Regions from separate parts of the Pseudomonas sp. GW821-FHT10C09 genome, predicted to be linked through region 2. Evidence: riboswitches for the same ligand, from Rfam matches in the RefSeq annotation. Region 2 holds a riboswitch; the other holds the start of a gene.
What was found. Region 2 has a riboswitch for cobalamin ahead of cobO (cob(I)yrinic acid a,c-diamide adenosyltransferase). Riboswitches for the same ligand answer to the same signal wherever they lie in the genome.

Region 1: linked by a shared signal. The riboswitch ahead of AC07N8_RS01285 (CbtB domain-containing protein) and the one ahead of cobO (cob(I)yrinic acid a,c-diamide adenosyltransferase) in region 2 are both predicted to bind cobalamin.

What each region holds. Positions count from the first base shown of each region.
Region 1 is NZ_JBWKNG010000001.1:285,417-293,063, forward strand. Features, by position in the region: gene cobN (cobaltochelatase subunit CobN) at 1-71, opposite strand, end outside; gene cobW (cobalamin biosynthesis protein CobW) at 75-1,148, opposite strand; cobalamin riboswitch at 1,249-1,460, opposite strand; cobalamin riboswitch at 1,638-1,865, shown strand; gene AC07N8_RS01285 (CbtB domain-containing protein) at 1,986-2,177, shown strand; gene AC07N8_RS01290 (CbtA family protein) at 2,189-2,896, shown strand; gene AC07N8_RS01295 (cobalamin biosynthesis protein) at 2,893-3,306, shown strand; gene cobM (precorrin-4 C(11)-methyltransferase) at 3,388-4,134, shown strand; gene nfuA (Fe-S biogenesis protein NfuA) at 4,305-4,889, opposite strand; gene AC07N8_RS01310 (fatty acid cis/trans isomerase) at 5,014-7,311, opposite strand; gene metH (methionine synthase) at 7,467-7,647, shown strand, end outside.
Region 2 is NZ_JBWKNG010000007.1:24,582-32,228, reverse strand. Features, by position in the region: gene AC07N8_RS08570 (C40 family peptidase) at 1-148, shown strand, start outside; gene AC07N8_RS08565 (C40 family peptidase) at 314-850, shown strand; gene AC07N8_RS08560 (PQQ-dependent sugar dehydrogenase) at 866-2,179, opposite strand; gene AC07N8_RS08555 (hypothetical protein) at 2,247-2,831, opposite strand; cobalamin riboswitch at 2,987-3,219, shown strand; gene cobO (cob(I)yrinic acid a,c-diamide adenosyltransferase) at 3,301-3,912, shown strand; gene AC07N8_RS08545 (cobyrinic acid a,c-diamide synthase CobB) at 3,923-5,305, shown strand; gene bluB (5,6-dimethylbenzimidazole synthase) at 5,302-5,952, shown strand; gene cbiB (adenosylcobinamide-phosphate synthase CbiB) at 5,949-6,857, shown strand; gene cobD (threonine-phosphate decarboxylase CobD) at 6,850-7,647, shown strand, end outside.

The sequences.
Region 1 (7,647 bases), on a different contig from region 2:
GGGGTTTGTCCAAGGTCGGCGATGTTGTCATCCGACACGAAACCGCCGGGCTGGGTCCTGAGCAGGTGCATGGCTTAAACGCTGAGCGCGGCGCGCAATTGCGCTTCGAGCTGCACGGCGTCCAGTTCCTGGCCGATCAACACCAGGCGCGTGGTCCGCGCTTCCTCGGCGCCCCACTGACGGTCGAAGTGCTTGTCAAAACGTGTGCCCACGCCCTGAATCAGCAAACGCATCGGCTTGTTCGGGATCGCGGCGAAACCTTTGACGCGCAGGATGCCGTGCTTGACCACCAGTTGCGTCAGGGCGTCCATGAGCAGGCTTTCGTCGGCTTGCGGCAGCTCGATGGAGATCGAGTCAAACGCGTCGTGGTCATGCTCATCGTGATGGCCGTCTTCACCTTCATGGTGATGATCGTGATGGCTGTGACGGCTGTCGATGTGTTCTTCGGAGCCAGCACCGAGGCCGATCAACACGTCCAGTGGCACGCGACCGCTGCTGGCTTCGATGACTTTCACCGCAGGCGGCAGTTCTTCGGCGACTTCAAGGCGCACGCGCGCCAGGTCTTCAGGGCTGATCAGGTCAGCCTTGTTGAGGATCACCAGGTCGGCGCTGGCCAGTTGGTCGGCAAACAGCTCGTGCAGCGGCGATTCGTGGTCCAGGTTCGGGTCGAGTTTGCGCTGGGCGTCGACTTGATCCGGGAACGCGGCGAAGGTGCCGGCGGCCACTGCCGGGCTGTCGACTACCGTGATCACTGCGTCAACGGTGCAGGCGCTGCGGATTTCCGGCCACTGGAAGGCCTGGACCAGCGGCTTTGGCAGGGCCAAGCCCGAAGTTTCGATGAGGATGTGATCGAGGTCGCCGCGACGGGCCACCAGTTCGCGCATCACCGGGAAGAATTCTTCCTGGACGGTGCAGCACAGGCAGCCGTTGGCCAGTTCGTAGACGCGACCGTTGGCTTCTTCTTCGGTGCAGCCGATGGAGCACTGCTTGAGGATTTCGCCGTCGATGCCCAGCTCGCCGAACTCGTTGACGATCACCGCAATGCGACGGCCTTGAGCGTTGTCGAGCATGTGCCGCAGCAAGGTGGTTTTGCCCGAGCCGAGGAAGCCGGTAACGATGGTGACGGGGAGTTTGGCCAGTGTTTTCATCGGATGCCCTTTGGCAAGGTGGCGGGCATACGGGACGACGACCGCTGCAACACACGCTGCGCGGAAGATTTCGCCACCGGATCACCCCGCCCGGTTGAAAGTCAGAATCTGTGTCGAGGCAGGTCTCCTGGCTGACGGCTGGCCAGTCGTTTGACTGGCGGTTTTTGCGCCTTCCCGCTCGCGCCATGGCTGGCGCATGCAGTGGCATGGCAGAAACTGAACCGTTCACAGTTGCGGGGGCAGCCGCGGCATTGACCGCGTTCCCTTCTTAGCTTCGGCAATCGCCGAAGAACCTCGAAAGCGCAAGGCTACGCATCGGGCTGGGGCGGGTCAATGTTCACATGACATTGGCGGCGCTCCCTTCGCGAGCAGGCTCGCTCCCACAGGTGACCGCGTTCCAATGTGGGAGCGAGCCTGCTCGCGATGAAGTCAACAAGGCTTCGAGTTGAGAACCCTTGCCAATTGACGCGAATCCCCCGGCCATGCTCTCCTACGCACTTTGTTACGGGTGCCCTTCACAGGGTGAAACGGGAAACCGGTGAATCATGTGCTTTACTCAAAGCCATGTCAGTCCGGTGCTGCCCCCGCAACGGTAAGCGAGCGAAGCATCAAATCCACTGTGCCAGCAGTTCGGCATGGGAAGGTGATGCTTGCAGGTCAAGGCGAAAGCCAGCGCCCCTCGTGAGCCCGGAGACCGGCCCGCAACACAAAGTGACCGTTACGATCACTGAACAACAAACCCGCGGTGGGCGGGCGCTGTTTGAACGTCTGCGTGCCCGACTCGCAGGGGTTTTCCATGCGCTCTATTCACCCGCTGACAGACCAGAGGGATGCGCCATGTCGATCATCAGCAGCACCGGCCACACAACGACCAGCACCACTTCCACCCTGACTCAACGCCTGACCGCCGCCATCTGCGCGTCGATCCTGGGCGCCAGCCTTGTGTATTTCGCCGGTTTCTCGCACATCGAAGCGGTGCACAACGCCGCGCACGATACCCGTCACAGCTCCGCGTTCCCGTGCCATTGAGAGCTGACGACATGATCAAGCGTATTGCGCAAACCGCAGGGTTCACCGGGCTACTGGCCGCCCTGCTGCTGACCCTGCTGCAAAGCTTCTGGGTCGCACCGCTGATTCTTCAAGCGGAAACCTACGAGAAATCCGAGCCGGCGGTGGTTCAACCCCATGAACACGCCGATGGCGCCATGGCCGCACACACCCACGACGCCGAAGCCTGGGAGCCGCAAGACGGCTGGCAGCGCGTGCTGTCGACCACTGGCGGCAATCTGGTGGTGGCCGTTGGTTTCGCCCTGATGCTCGCCGGTCTCTACACCCTGCGTGCCCCCAACAGCACCGCTCAAGGTCTGCTGTGGGGTCTGGCCGGTTATGCGACGTTTGTCCTCGCACCCACCTTGGGCCTGCCGCCTGAACTGCCGGGCACCGCTGCGGCGGACCTGGCGCAACGGCAGATCTGGTGGATCGGCACCGCGGCCTCCACCGCCGTCGGGATTGCGCTGATCGTGTTCAGCCGTCATTGGCTGATGAAAGTGCTGGGCGTGGCGATTCTGGCCGTTCCACACGTGATTGGCGCACCACAACCGGAAGTGCATTCGATGCTCGCGCCGCAAGCCCTGGAAGCTCAATTCAAAATCGCTTCGCAGTTGACCAACGTGGCGTTCTGGCTGGCCTTGGGCCTGATCAGTGCCTGGTTGTTCCGCCGCAAAAGCGATGGCCAATACCACGCATGACCGATGCCAGCACAGCGCCGACGCTAGTGGTCGGCCTGGGCTGCCAGCGCGGCTGCCCCGCCAGCACGTTGCGGGCACTGTTTGATCAGGCACTGCAGGCTCATCAAATCGGGCTTCACCAAATAAAGGCACTCGCCAGCATTGACCTGAAGCGCGACGAACCTGGCCTGATCGAACTCGCAGAACAACTCGCACTGCCGTTGATGTTCTTCAACAGCGAACAATTGGCCGGATATCAAGCCAGACTCAGCCATCGTTCCGACATCGCGTTCGAGCGCACCGGCTGCTATGGCGTAGCGGAAAGTGCCGCCCTGGCACTCGCCGAACAGCTGGCTCAGGCGCCGGTAAAACTGCTGATCCCCCGACAAAAATATGCGCAAGCGACCCTGGCATTGGCCGGCGCTGCGTAAAATCCCCGATAATCGCGCATTCGATCATGAGCAATCTTCATCTGAAGCGTTGCCCAGCCTCTTTTTTCACAGGAAACGACGATGACCGTCTACTTCATTGGCGCAGGTCCCGGCGACCCGGAACTGATCACGGTCAAAGGCCAACGGCTGATTCGCAGCTGCCCGGTGATCATCTATGCCGGCTCCCTCGTGCCGGCAGCCGTGCTGGAAGGCCATCGCGCCGAACAGGTGGTCAACAGCGCCGAATTGCACCTGGAACAGATCATTGATCTGATCAAAACCGCCCACGCCAACGGCCAGGACGTGGCGCGAGTGCACTCCGGAGATCCGAGTCTGTATGGCGCGATTGGCGAGCAGATTCGCTACCTGCGTGAACTCGACATTGCGTTTGAAATCATTCCGGGTGTGACGGCGACGGCGGCGTGTGCAGCGCTTTTAGGGGCTGAGCTGACCTTGCCGGACATTTCACAGAGCGTGATTTTGACCCGCTACGCCGACAAGACCGCCATGCCTGCAGGCGAAGAATTGGGTAGCCTGGCGCAGCATGGGGCGACCATGGCGATTCATTTGGGTGTGAATCATCTGGAGAAAATCCTCGTTGAGCTGCTGCCGCATTACGGCGCGGACTGTCCGATTGCGGTGATCCACCGGGCGACATGGCCCGATCAGGATTGGGTGGTGGGGACACTTGAGGATATTGCCGGAAAGGTTGCGGCCAAGGGGTTTCGGCGCACGGCGTTGATTCTGGTGGGACGGGTGTTGGGGAGTGATCAATTCAGCGAGTCGTCGCTGTATCGCGCTGGGCATGCGCATCTCTATCGCCAATAGGGCCTCTTCGCGAGCAGGCTCGCTCCCACAGGGGGATGCGGGTGTGTTCAAAATCCGGGGACGCCACTGAACCAATGTGGGAGCGAGCCTGCTCGCGAAAGGGCCAGTGAGTTTCACCCATAAAAAAACGGCACTCACGGGTGCCGTTTTTTCATGTCGCAGCGAACACCTTAGTAGTAGGCGTTTTCTTTCTGCGTGTGGTCAGTCACGTCACGAACACCCTTGAGTTCGGGAATACGCTCAAGCAACGTGCGCTCGATGCCTTCCTTCAGGGTCACGTCTGCCTGGCCGCAGCCCTGGCAACCGCCACCGAACTTCAGCACGGCGATGCCGTCTTCGACCACATCGATCAGGCTGACCTGACCGCCGTGGCTCGCCAGCCCCGGGTTGATCTCGGTTTGCAGGTAGTAATTGATGCGCTCGTTGACCGGGCTGTCGGCGTTGACCATCGGTACTTTGGCGTTTGGCGCCTTGATGGTCAGCTGGCCGCCCATGCGGTCGGTGGCGTAGTCGACTACCGCGTCGTCCAGGAAGGCTTCGCTGAAGTGATCGATATAAGCGGTGAAGCTTTTGAGCCCCAACGCCGTGTCTTCAGGTTTTTCTTCGCCCGGCTTGCAGTAGGCAATGCAGGTTTCGGCGTACTGGGTGCCAGGCTGGGTGATAAAGACGCGGATGCCGATACCCGGGGTGTTCTGCTTGGAGAGCAGGTCAGCCAGGTAATCGTGGGCGGCGTCGGTAATGGTTATAGCGGTCATGGAAACTCCTCGCAGGCTTGGGCGCAGTTTACGCCAATCAACGCGCCGCACAAAGTCCTAGTATTTTTGTCGGGAAAGATTCCGACAATCCCCTGATCCCCTGTGGGAGCGAGATCGCGGTGAGTCAGAGGTTTTCGTAGCGATTCATGTCCAGCACGCCCTCTTCCACCGGGTCGGTCTCGTGGACGTAGCGGCTGAGGTCGTGGAAATACAACCAGAATTGCGGATGACTGCGACGAATTCCCCAGCGTTCGACGATTTTCTCAAAGCTGTCGGTGTCCCTGGCGTTTTCCATCGCATCAACGAAGGCCGGCACTTGGTCGGCCAGGATGTTGAACATGAAATTCGGGTAACTGCTGAGTACGCCCGGGAAAATCGTCAGCGTGTCGAGCCCCGGCTGGTAGCGCAGCGACTCACCCAGCAGGAACGCCACGTTGCTGTGCGCGCGGTTGCGCAGCAGGCTGTAGACCTCGCGTTTGCCGCTCGTCGTTTCGATGCGCAACATCGTCGCTTCCGGCAACTGGTCGATGACCTTCAAGCCAGCCGCCGGCCGCGATGTCAGGCTGCTCAGGGCCTGTTCGGCATTCTGCAAGTCAGGATCGATGTTCGGTCGCGAGCAATACGCGCCGTTGCAGCGGTTGATCGGATCGGGCTTGGCATTCAGATCGCCGTAACGGGCCAGCAACTGCAGGGCGAAGTCGCGCTTGGGGTCTTTCTCGTCGAGTTTCAGCGCAGTCGGTGTGTCGTCGTCGATGGCCTCGTAATCCAGCCACATCTTGAATTTGCCGCTGTTCTGGTACCAATCGTCGAGGTAGCCATCCCGGGAATCGGCCGGCATCAGGCGCAGGAAGTTCTGCTCGGCGCCATTACGGATCAGGTCGAAGTACAGACGGGTCTGGGCCTGATGGGAGACGTTGCCGAACACATCAAAATTGACCGCCAGTTGGTAATAGGTGCGCTCCAGCAACGGGAAGTCGAACAGCCACATGGTTTGCGGCACATCGCCGATCAGGCCCTTGTTCACCGATGCACTGTCGAAGTGGCGGAAGATGCTCAGCAGCGCGTTGTCATTCCCCGCCCACAAGGTCGACCAACTCGGCGCCGGAGCTTCTGCGTAGCTGTCCCGGCGCAGCGCTTCGTACTCGTTACGTTTGTCGCGGTAGTCATGCCACAGGCTCAAGACGCTGCCGACGTCATCGTTCTGCCCTGGCATGGCCAGCAACGGCGTGGCCTGGCCGCGGTAGTTCGGGTCGATGATATAGAGGTCGTGTTCCGGGGCCTGGAACAGCGCCCAGAAGTTGTCGCGGATCACGTCCGTGGCAATCTGGCCACGGCAGACCGGGCCACGAATAAAGGTGCGCACAAAGTATTCGGCGTTATCCAGCATGAACTGGTAGCGCGCCTGCGCCGGGATCGCCTCGAACGTAGCGAACGGATTGGCCCGTCGTTCCGGCCCGTAGCCCGGCAAGGCGTTGACCTGCCAGTTACCGCTATAGAACAGGCTTTTGATCCGCGCCATCTTCGCCGCACTCAGCGGATAGGTGATGTGGGTTTTCTGCACAATCACCCCCTGCACCGGCCACAAGCGGTAATACACCTGGGTGCCTGGATCGTCGTTCGGACGGCGGGTGTTGATCAGGTCAATCGGCTGGCCGGTGGGCGTACGCGAGCGTACCCATTGGAAAAAGTGCTCCGGCTCGCCGTCCTTGAAGTAGATGTGAGCCAGAAACCAGTGCTCAAACAACCAGCGCGCCACCAGGCTTTGCCGGGAGCCGGGCGCGTTGAGCAGGTTTTCCCATTGCACCACCTCCAGCGCTTCTGTCGCGCTCGGCATCAGCGCCTGTTCATCGATCGGCGCACCCGACGCCAACCAGCGTTGCAGCGTCTGGTATTGCTGATCGGTCAGGCCCGTGACCGCCAGCGGCATGCCCTCTTTGGGATGTGAACTGGCATAGCCGTCGAACTCCGCCGGCATGGCGCACATGTTTTCCCGGTTCAGACCGAGAACAATGTCTTCCGGCAATTTGGCATTGGGTTGCAACGGGGTTTTGTGGCCCAGCTCAAGCATCCGTGCCATCAGCGCAGCTTGGCTGCCTTGGGCGTCGAGCACCGGAAAGAAGCCCTTCTGTTGCCAGGCGTGCTTGCCGAACGCGTCGTAAAACAACCGGGTTGGAGCGGCGGCGGTACTGCGGTCGCCGTCGTAGACCGGGACTTTCGTCGCGCCACGCGCGGCGCCTTCGCCACTGCCCAGATTGAGCTGACAGGCGGCGTCGTTGCACGCATGGCAGGCGACGCACTTTTCGGTAAAGATCGGTTGAATGTCGCGGCTGTAGGAAATCGCAGAGGAAATGGCCGGACCTTGCGCAGCGGCGCCCCAGCTTAAAAGCAGCATGAAAATGCTGGTGATGACGCGATACGACATATCCCTGGTCCCAATCATGAAAAATCGCCGCGATTCTACCGGTCAGGCACCCCCACCAACATGAACGATATTCATGCAAAACCGGGTGATGCTCTAAAAGCGCACAGGTTTGCTATGATCCCGCCCCTTCGTCATGGTCTTTCCGAGTAGTCCAAATGTCCGATCGCAGTGTTCGCCTTCAAGCTCTCAAGCACGCCCTCAAAGAGCGCATCCTGATTCTCGATGGCGGCATGGGCACGATGATCCAGAGCTACAAGCTCGAAGAGCAGGATTACCGTGGCAAACGTTTTGCTGACTGGCCAAGCGATGTCAAAGGCAACAACGACCTGTTGGTGC
Region 2 (7,647 bases):
GGGTGACAACCAGTTCATCCACTCCAGCAGCCGCAAAAGCGGTGGTGTCCGGGTCGATAGCCTGGGCGACAGCTACTGGAGCAAGACCTTCATCGAAGCCAAGCGCGCCCTCGCGATGGCCCCGACCGTGGTCACCGCTCGCAAGTAAACTTACAGTTTGTAAGGCGAAGTTAAAGTCTTACTTGAAGTTTGCCGCATAGCCGCTAGAATCCTGATCTATTATTGATGGCAAACCGCCTGCGTCCAACGCAGGCGGTTTTCTTTTCTGTCTTCCCGGCAGAAAAAGCCGCAGCCAGATCAGGATGTTCTGCTTATGACGATGTCGGCCCGCCTCGCACTCATGTTCTTCGCAGCGCTGCTCAGCGCCTGCGCCAGCCGCACACCGCCCCCAGCGCCGGTGGTTCGCGCACCCATCGTCTTTGGTTCTTCCCAGGCATTCTCCCCCGAGGCGGAAGAAGTGTTGTTCCGTGCATTGGGGCTCGTGGGCACGCCTTACCGCTGGGGCGGCAATACACCCGACTCGGGGTTCGATTGCAGTGGGCTGATCGGCTACGTCTACCGGGATGCCGCCGGCATTTCCCTGCCGCGTACCACGCGTGAAATGATCAGCATGCAAGCCGCCAATGTGGGCAAGGAAGGTTTGCAAACTGGTGACCTGATTTTCTTCGCCACCAATGGCGGCTCTCAGGTCAGCCATGCCGGGATTTACGTCGGCGAAGGGCGCTTCGTTCATGCACCCGCCACGGGTGGCACGGTGAAGCTCGACAGCCTGTCCAAGGCGTACTGGCAGAAGGCTTACCTGAGCGCCAAGCGCGTTCTGCAGCCCGAGCACCTGGCGCGTAATCCCTAGTCCCACCGCCGGCGGTTATTTTGTGGCAGTCACGCGCCACACCTTGTTCCCCACATCATCCGCCACCAGCAAGCCACCTTGCTGATCAATCACCACGCCCACCGGCCGGCCCATGGCGTCTTCGTCTTTATTGAGGAATCCCGTCAGCACATCCACCGGTTGCCCGGTCGGTTTGCCACCTGCGAACGGCACGAAAATCACTTTGTAGCCACTGTGCGGCTTGCGGTTCCACGAGCCATGCTGGCCGATGAAGGCGCCTTCCTTGAATTGCGCGGGCAAGGTGTTGCCTTCTGCGAACGTCAGGCCCAACGACGCGGTGTGCGGGCCGACCGCGTAGTCCGGCGCGATGGCTTTGGCCACCAGGTCCGGGTTTTGCGGCTCGACGCGAATGTCGACATGTTGGCCGTAGTAGCTGAAGGGCCAGCCGTAGAACGCGCCATCCTTGACCGAAGTGATGTAGTCCGGCACCAGGTCGCTGCCAATCTCGTCTCGCTCGTTGACCGCCGTCCACAGCGCACCGCTACGAGGCTCCCAGGCCAAACCGTTGGGGTTGCGAATCCCTGAGGCGAATATCCGGTGATTGCCGGTGGCGCGGTCCACTTCCCAGATCGCCGCGCGGCCTTCTTCCTTGTCCAGGCCGTTTTCGCCGACGTTGCTGTTCGAGCCCACGGTGACGTACAGCTTGCTGCCGTCCTTGCTGGCGATGACGTTTTTGGTCCAGTGATGATTCAGCGTGCCTCCCGGCAGATCGACCACCTTGATCGGCGGCGACTTGATCGCGGTGTCACCGTTTTCATAGTGGAAACGCAACAAGCGGTCGGTGTCGGCCACGTACAGGTCATTGCCGACCAGCGTCATGCCAAATGGCGAATTGAGGTTTTCCAGGAACACCGTGCGAGTTTCGGCGATGCCGTCGTGGTCCTTGTCTCGCAGCAGTGTGATGCGATTCGCACTGGGGACGGTGGCGCCGGCGCGGCCCATGGTTTTCTTCATGACCCAGCCACGAATGCCTTTGCCGTCATCGGGTTTGGGCGGCGCGTTGGTTTCGGCCACCAGCACATCACCGTTAGGCAGCACGTAGAGCCAGCGCGGGTGATCGAGGCTTTCAGCGAAGGCCGCCACTTGAGTGCCGGCGGCAGCGGTGGGTTTCGCGCCGGCCGGCCAGCCGATCGCCGGGGCGATGTTCACCGTCGGGATCAGGGTTTTATTCGGTTCGGGCAGCTTGGGTGACGGGCCGGTGCCGTCGGAGACTTGCAGGCTGGAGGTTTCACCACAGGCGGCGAGCCCTCCGGCGAGCACGATGACGAGAACGAGCGGGGGCTTGCGCATGGCGGTCTTCCCTATGAATGCAGTGTCTTAATTCATAGAGAAGATAAACGCAGCGATGGTTCAATGGTCAGCCGCGAGCTTCCTTGAGCAGCACCGCGATACCGGGGTGATAGTTTCCGGCTTCGTTGCGCAACTTGCGGTAGGCGTAAGGGAAATACCAGGCCACAGCGCAGCAGTGTTCCTTTTGCAGGTCGTCGACCATGTCCTGAAGTTCTTCGGGGGTCGCGCTCTGCTGGGCTTTTTGCGGAGCCACGAACAGGCAGCCGAGTTTCAGGTCGCTGGCGTAGCTGATGCGTTTGGCATCGCTGGTGATGTCCTGCAGTGCCTGGGTCAGATTCAGGCTGTTGACCTTGGGCCAGCGTTGAGTGGCCTGAAAGTAGGCGCGCTCTTCGGCGGTGGCGATAAACAGGTCGGCGCGGGCATTGCGCTCGCCTTCTTCGTTCTGTTTACGCGTCGTGGTGTTTTGCAGCGTGACCATTTCCGCCATCCACGCAGCGGCATTGAGCAGGCCAAGGTTGGCCTTTTCGTCATGCCAGTAAGGCGCTTCGTTATCGCCGCGAACCGAGTTGTAGCGGTCGATACAGTCAAACCAGCGTTCCAGCACCGGTCGCAGGAATTCCAGCTTCGGATTGCTGATAATCATGCCTTGCATGTTGCTCACCCTTGTAATTGTGTTGTTGGGTTTGTGGCTCTTTGATATCACTGCTGACAGTGTGGCGCAAGATTGGCGTCAGTAAATGGATCGGCGGCAGTATATCGCTCGCCGGAGCTTTGTCTTCATTTGACGCTCCACCCCCAACCCTCTAACCTTCGCGGCTTGTTTCAGGTGCTCTGTGGCGGTGGCCGACAGAGTGAAACAGGGAAGCCGGTGAGTGACTATCGTCAAGCGACGAAACGTCACGATCCCGGCGCTGCCCCCGCAACGGTAAATGAGTGAAGACTGCGCCTTGAGCCACTGTGTCGAAGCCGACATGGGAAGGCGCGCAGTCCGGCCAACGCCGCTCATGAGCCCGGAGACCGGCCTGATTCATCCAGCGGCATCACGGTGGGCGATGCCAGGCTTCTTGCCGTCTATTCTTGTGCCTGCCCGCCGTTATCCAGCCTCAACGGAGAGCTCCCCCATGACCGATACCCCAGATCGTGACGAACGCCATTTGGCGCGCATGCAGCGCAAAAAAGCCGTGATCGACGAACGCATTGCCAATTCCCCGAACGAGTGCGGCCTGCTGCTGGTGCTGACCGGCAACGGCAAAGGCAAAAGCAGTTCGGCGTTCGGCATGCTCGCCCGCTCCATGGGCCACGGCATGCAGTGCGGTGTGGTGCAATTCATCAAGGGCCGCAACAGCACCGGCGAAGAACTGTTCTTCCGTCGCTTCCCGGAGCAAGTGCGTTTCCATGTCATGGGCGAGGGCTTCACCTGGGAAACCCAGGACCGCCAGCGTGACATTGCCGCCGCCGAAGCCGCCTGGGCGGTGTCCCGCGAATTGCTCAACGATCCGTCGATTGGCCTGGTGGTGCTGGATGAGCTGAACATCGCCCTCAAGCACGGCTACCTCGACCTCGATCAGGTGCTCAGTGATTTGCAGGCACGTCCGCCGATGCAACATGTGGTGGTGACCGGTCGCGGCGCCAAGCCGGAAATGATCGAACTCGCCGACACCGTCACCGAAATGGGCGTGATCAAGCACGCGTTCCAGGCCGGGATCAAAGCGCAAAAAGGCGTCGAGCTGTGAATACTACTTTATGAAAAACAGTCGTCACTGCCCGGCGGTACTGATTGCCGCGCCGGCCTCCGGTCAGGGCAAGACCACCGTCACTGCTGCGCTGGCCCGTTTGCATCGCAATCAGGGGCGCAAGGTGCGCGTATTCAAATGCGGCCCGGACTTTCTCGACCCGATGATTCTCGAGCGCGCCAGCGGTGCGCCGGTGTATCAACTGGACATGTGGATGGTCGGCGAGCAGGAAAGTCGTCGACTGTTGTGGGAAGCCGCCGCTGAAGCCGACTTGATCCTCATCGAAGGCGTCATGGGCTTGTTCGACGGCACGCCTTCCAGCGCCGACCTGGCGCGGCACTTTGGTGTGCCGGTGCTCGCGGTGATCGATGGCACCGCCATGGCCCAGACCTTTGGTGCATTGGCGTTGGGGCTGGCGAAGTATCAGCCGGACTTGCCGTTTGCCGGCGTATTGGCCAACCGCGTCGGCACATTGCGTCATGCGCAACTGCTCGAAGGCAGCCTCACCGAAGGTTTGCGTTGGTACGGCGCGTTGTCGCGGGAAACCGGGATCGAATTGCCGAGCCGGCATCTGGGCCTGGTGCAGGCCAGTGAGCTGAACGATCTCGATCTGCGTCTTGATGCGGCGGCCGATGCGTTGGCCAGCAGTTGCGAAGTCGCGCTGCCGCCAGCAGTTGAATTTGCCGCCCCGGATGTGATCCCTGCCGAGCCGTTGCTCGCGGGCGTGCGAATTGCCGTGGCCCGTGATGAAGCGTTCGCGTTCACCTACGGCGCGAGCCTGGATTTGCTGCGAGCCATGGGCGCCGAGTTGCGGTTTTTCTCGCCGATCCGTGACAGCCAATTACCAGAGGCAGACAGCTTGTATCTGCCGGGTGGTTATCCGGAATTGCACCATGTTGCACTGTCGCAGAACACCACGATGCTCGACGCGATTCGTGCGCATCATACGGCCGGTAAACCGCTGTTGGCCGAGTGTGGCGGCATGTTGTATTTGCTCGACTCGCTGACCGATGTCGACGGCACTCGCGCCGAACTGGTGGGCTTGCTGAAGGGCGATGCGGTGATGCAAAAGCGTCTGGCCGCGTTGGCGTTGCAAGCGGTGGAATTGCCGGAAGGTTCGTTGCGCGGGCACACGTATCACCATTCGCTGACCAGCACCGAGCTTGAACCGATTGCGCGTGGCCTGAGCCCGAATGGTGGGCGGGGAGCGGAGGCGGTTTATCGTGAGGGGCGGATGACGGCTTCTTATGTGCACTTTTATTTTCCGTCAAACCCTTCAGCGGTAGCCGCATTGTTTGCGCCTGACCTTGAGATCGCCATCGCGAGCAGGCTCACTCCTACAATGGATCACCTGAACCCTGTGGGAGCGAGCCTGCTCGCGAAGAGGCCATGACTGACAACGCATTCAGTCAGGTCGAACGCGCAGCGGTCTACCGCGCCATCGGCGAACGCCGTGACATGCGTCACTTCAGCGGCGGCACGGTCGAGCCCGAGCTGTTGCGACGCCTGCTCGAAGCCGCACACCAGGCGCCCAGCGTCGGTCTGATGCAGCCCTGGCGTTTCATCCGCATCAGCGACCGGGTCCTGCGCGGCAAGATCCAGTCGCTGGTGGAAGAAGAACGCATCCGCACCGCCGAAGCCCTCGGCGAGCGCACCGACGAATTCATGAAGCTCAAGGTCGAAGGCATCAGTGACTGTGCCGAAGTGCTGGTCGCCGCGCTGATGGATGATCGCGAGCGTCACATCTTCGGCCGTCGCACCTTGCCGGAAATGGATATGGCCTCGTTGTCCTGCGCGATTCAAAATCTGTGGCTGGCCTCCCGCGCCGAAGGCCTGGGCATGGGCTGGGTGTCGCTGTTCGAGCCGCAAGCACTGGCGGACCTGCTGGGATTGCCGGCCGGGGCCAAGCCGTTGGCGGTTCTTTGTCTGGGGCCGGTCAAGGAATTCTATCCGGCGCCGATGCTGGTACTCGAAGGCTGGGCGCAAGCGCGTCCGCTCAGTGAGTTGCTGTACGAAAATTATTGGGGAGTGAGTCAATGAGTGTGGCGTTATTGAGTGTCGCCGCAGTGGCGCTGGACGCGCTGCTGGGTGAACCCAAACGCTGGCATCCGCTGGTGGCGTTCGGTCGTTTTGCCGAGCGCATCGAGCAACGTTTCAATGGGGGAGGGCGCGGCTGGCGCAGTCATGGCGTCACCGCGTGGGTGATGGCGGTCGTGCCGCTGACCTTGCTCGCCACGGCATTGTCCTGGGCGCCTTATGTCGGTTGGGTCGTCGAGATTCTTGCGCTGTATTGCGCCCTCGGCATGCGCAGCCTCGGCGAACACGTCGAGCCGGTGGCCAAGGCGCTGCGTAGCGATGATCTGGACGAAGCGCGTAAGCGTGTCGGTTATCTGGTCAGCCGCCAGACCAGCGAACTGGACGAGACCGAAGTCGCCCGTGCGGCCACCGAATCGGTGCTGGAGAACGGCAGCGATGCCGTGTTCGCCGCGCTGTTCTGGTTTGCCGTGGCCGGTGCGCCTGGGGTGGTTCTCTACCGATTGAGCAACACGTTGGATGCGATGTGGGGTTATCGCAATGAGCGCTTCGAACGCTTCGGCTGGGCCGCGGCGAAAATCGACGATGTCCTCAATTACATTCCTGCCCGCCTGGTGGCATTGACCTACGCGCTGCTGGGCAAAACCCGGCTGGCGTTGAAATGCTGGCGTACTCAAGGCCCGACCTGGGACAGCCCGAATGCCGGCCCGGTGATGGCGGCGGGCGCCGGTGCATTGGGCGTCGAGTTGGGCGGGGCGGCGATTTATCACGGCGAACTGCATCAGCGTCCGCAACTGGGCGAAGGTGTGCCGGCGGATGCCGACTCCATTGATCGCGGCTGGCAATTGGTCCAGCGCGGGGTATGGTTATGGTTGCTGATTCTCTGCGTGGGGGCTGAATTCTATGCTTGAGCACGGTGGCCGGTTGCGCAAGGCGGCGCTCGAATACGGCATCGCAGAAGGTGATTGGCTCGACCTGTCCAGCGGCCTGGCGCCCTGGCCATTTGCGGTCCCGGAGATCCCGCTGCGCGCCTGGGCACGCTTGCCGGAAACCGATGACGGCCTGGAGCAGGCGGCCTGCGACTATTACAGCGCGGCGCAAGTACTGCCGGTGGCCGGTTCACAAATGGCCATCCAGTTGCTGCCGCGATTGCGCCGTGCCGGCAAGGTCGGCGTGCTGTCGCCGTGTTATGCCGAGCACGCCGAAGCCTGGCGGCGCTGCGGCTACATCGTGCGCGAAGTGCTGGAGCAGGAAGTCGACTTCTTTATCGACAGCCTCGACGTGCTGGTGGTGGTCAACCCGAACAACCCGACCGGCCTGAGTCTGCCCCCGAGTCGCCTGCTCGACTGGCACACCCGCCTGGCCTCGCGCGGTGGCTGGCTGGTGGTGGACGAGGCGTTCATGGACAACACGCCGCAGTTGAGTGTGGCGCCGTTTACCCATCTGGTCGGCTTGATCGTGTTGCGTTCGTTCGGCAAGTTTTTTGGTCTGGCCGGCGTCCGGTTGGGCTTCGTACTGGCGGAACGCAAGCTGCTCAAACTGCTCGCTGAGCAAGTGGGGCCGTGGGCGGTCAGTGGGCCGACCCGAGTGATTGGCCGGGCTTGTCTGCTGGACACCGAAGGTCACGCCCGCCAGCGCCAGCGCAGTGAAGAAGCCAGCGAACGTCTGGCGCGGCTGCTGGAGCAGTTCGGGTTCAAGCCG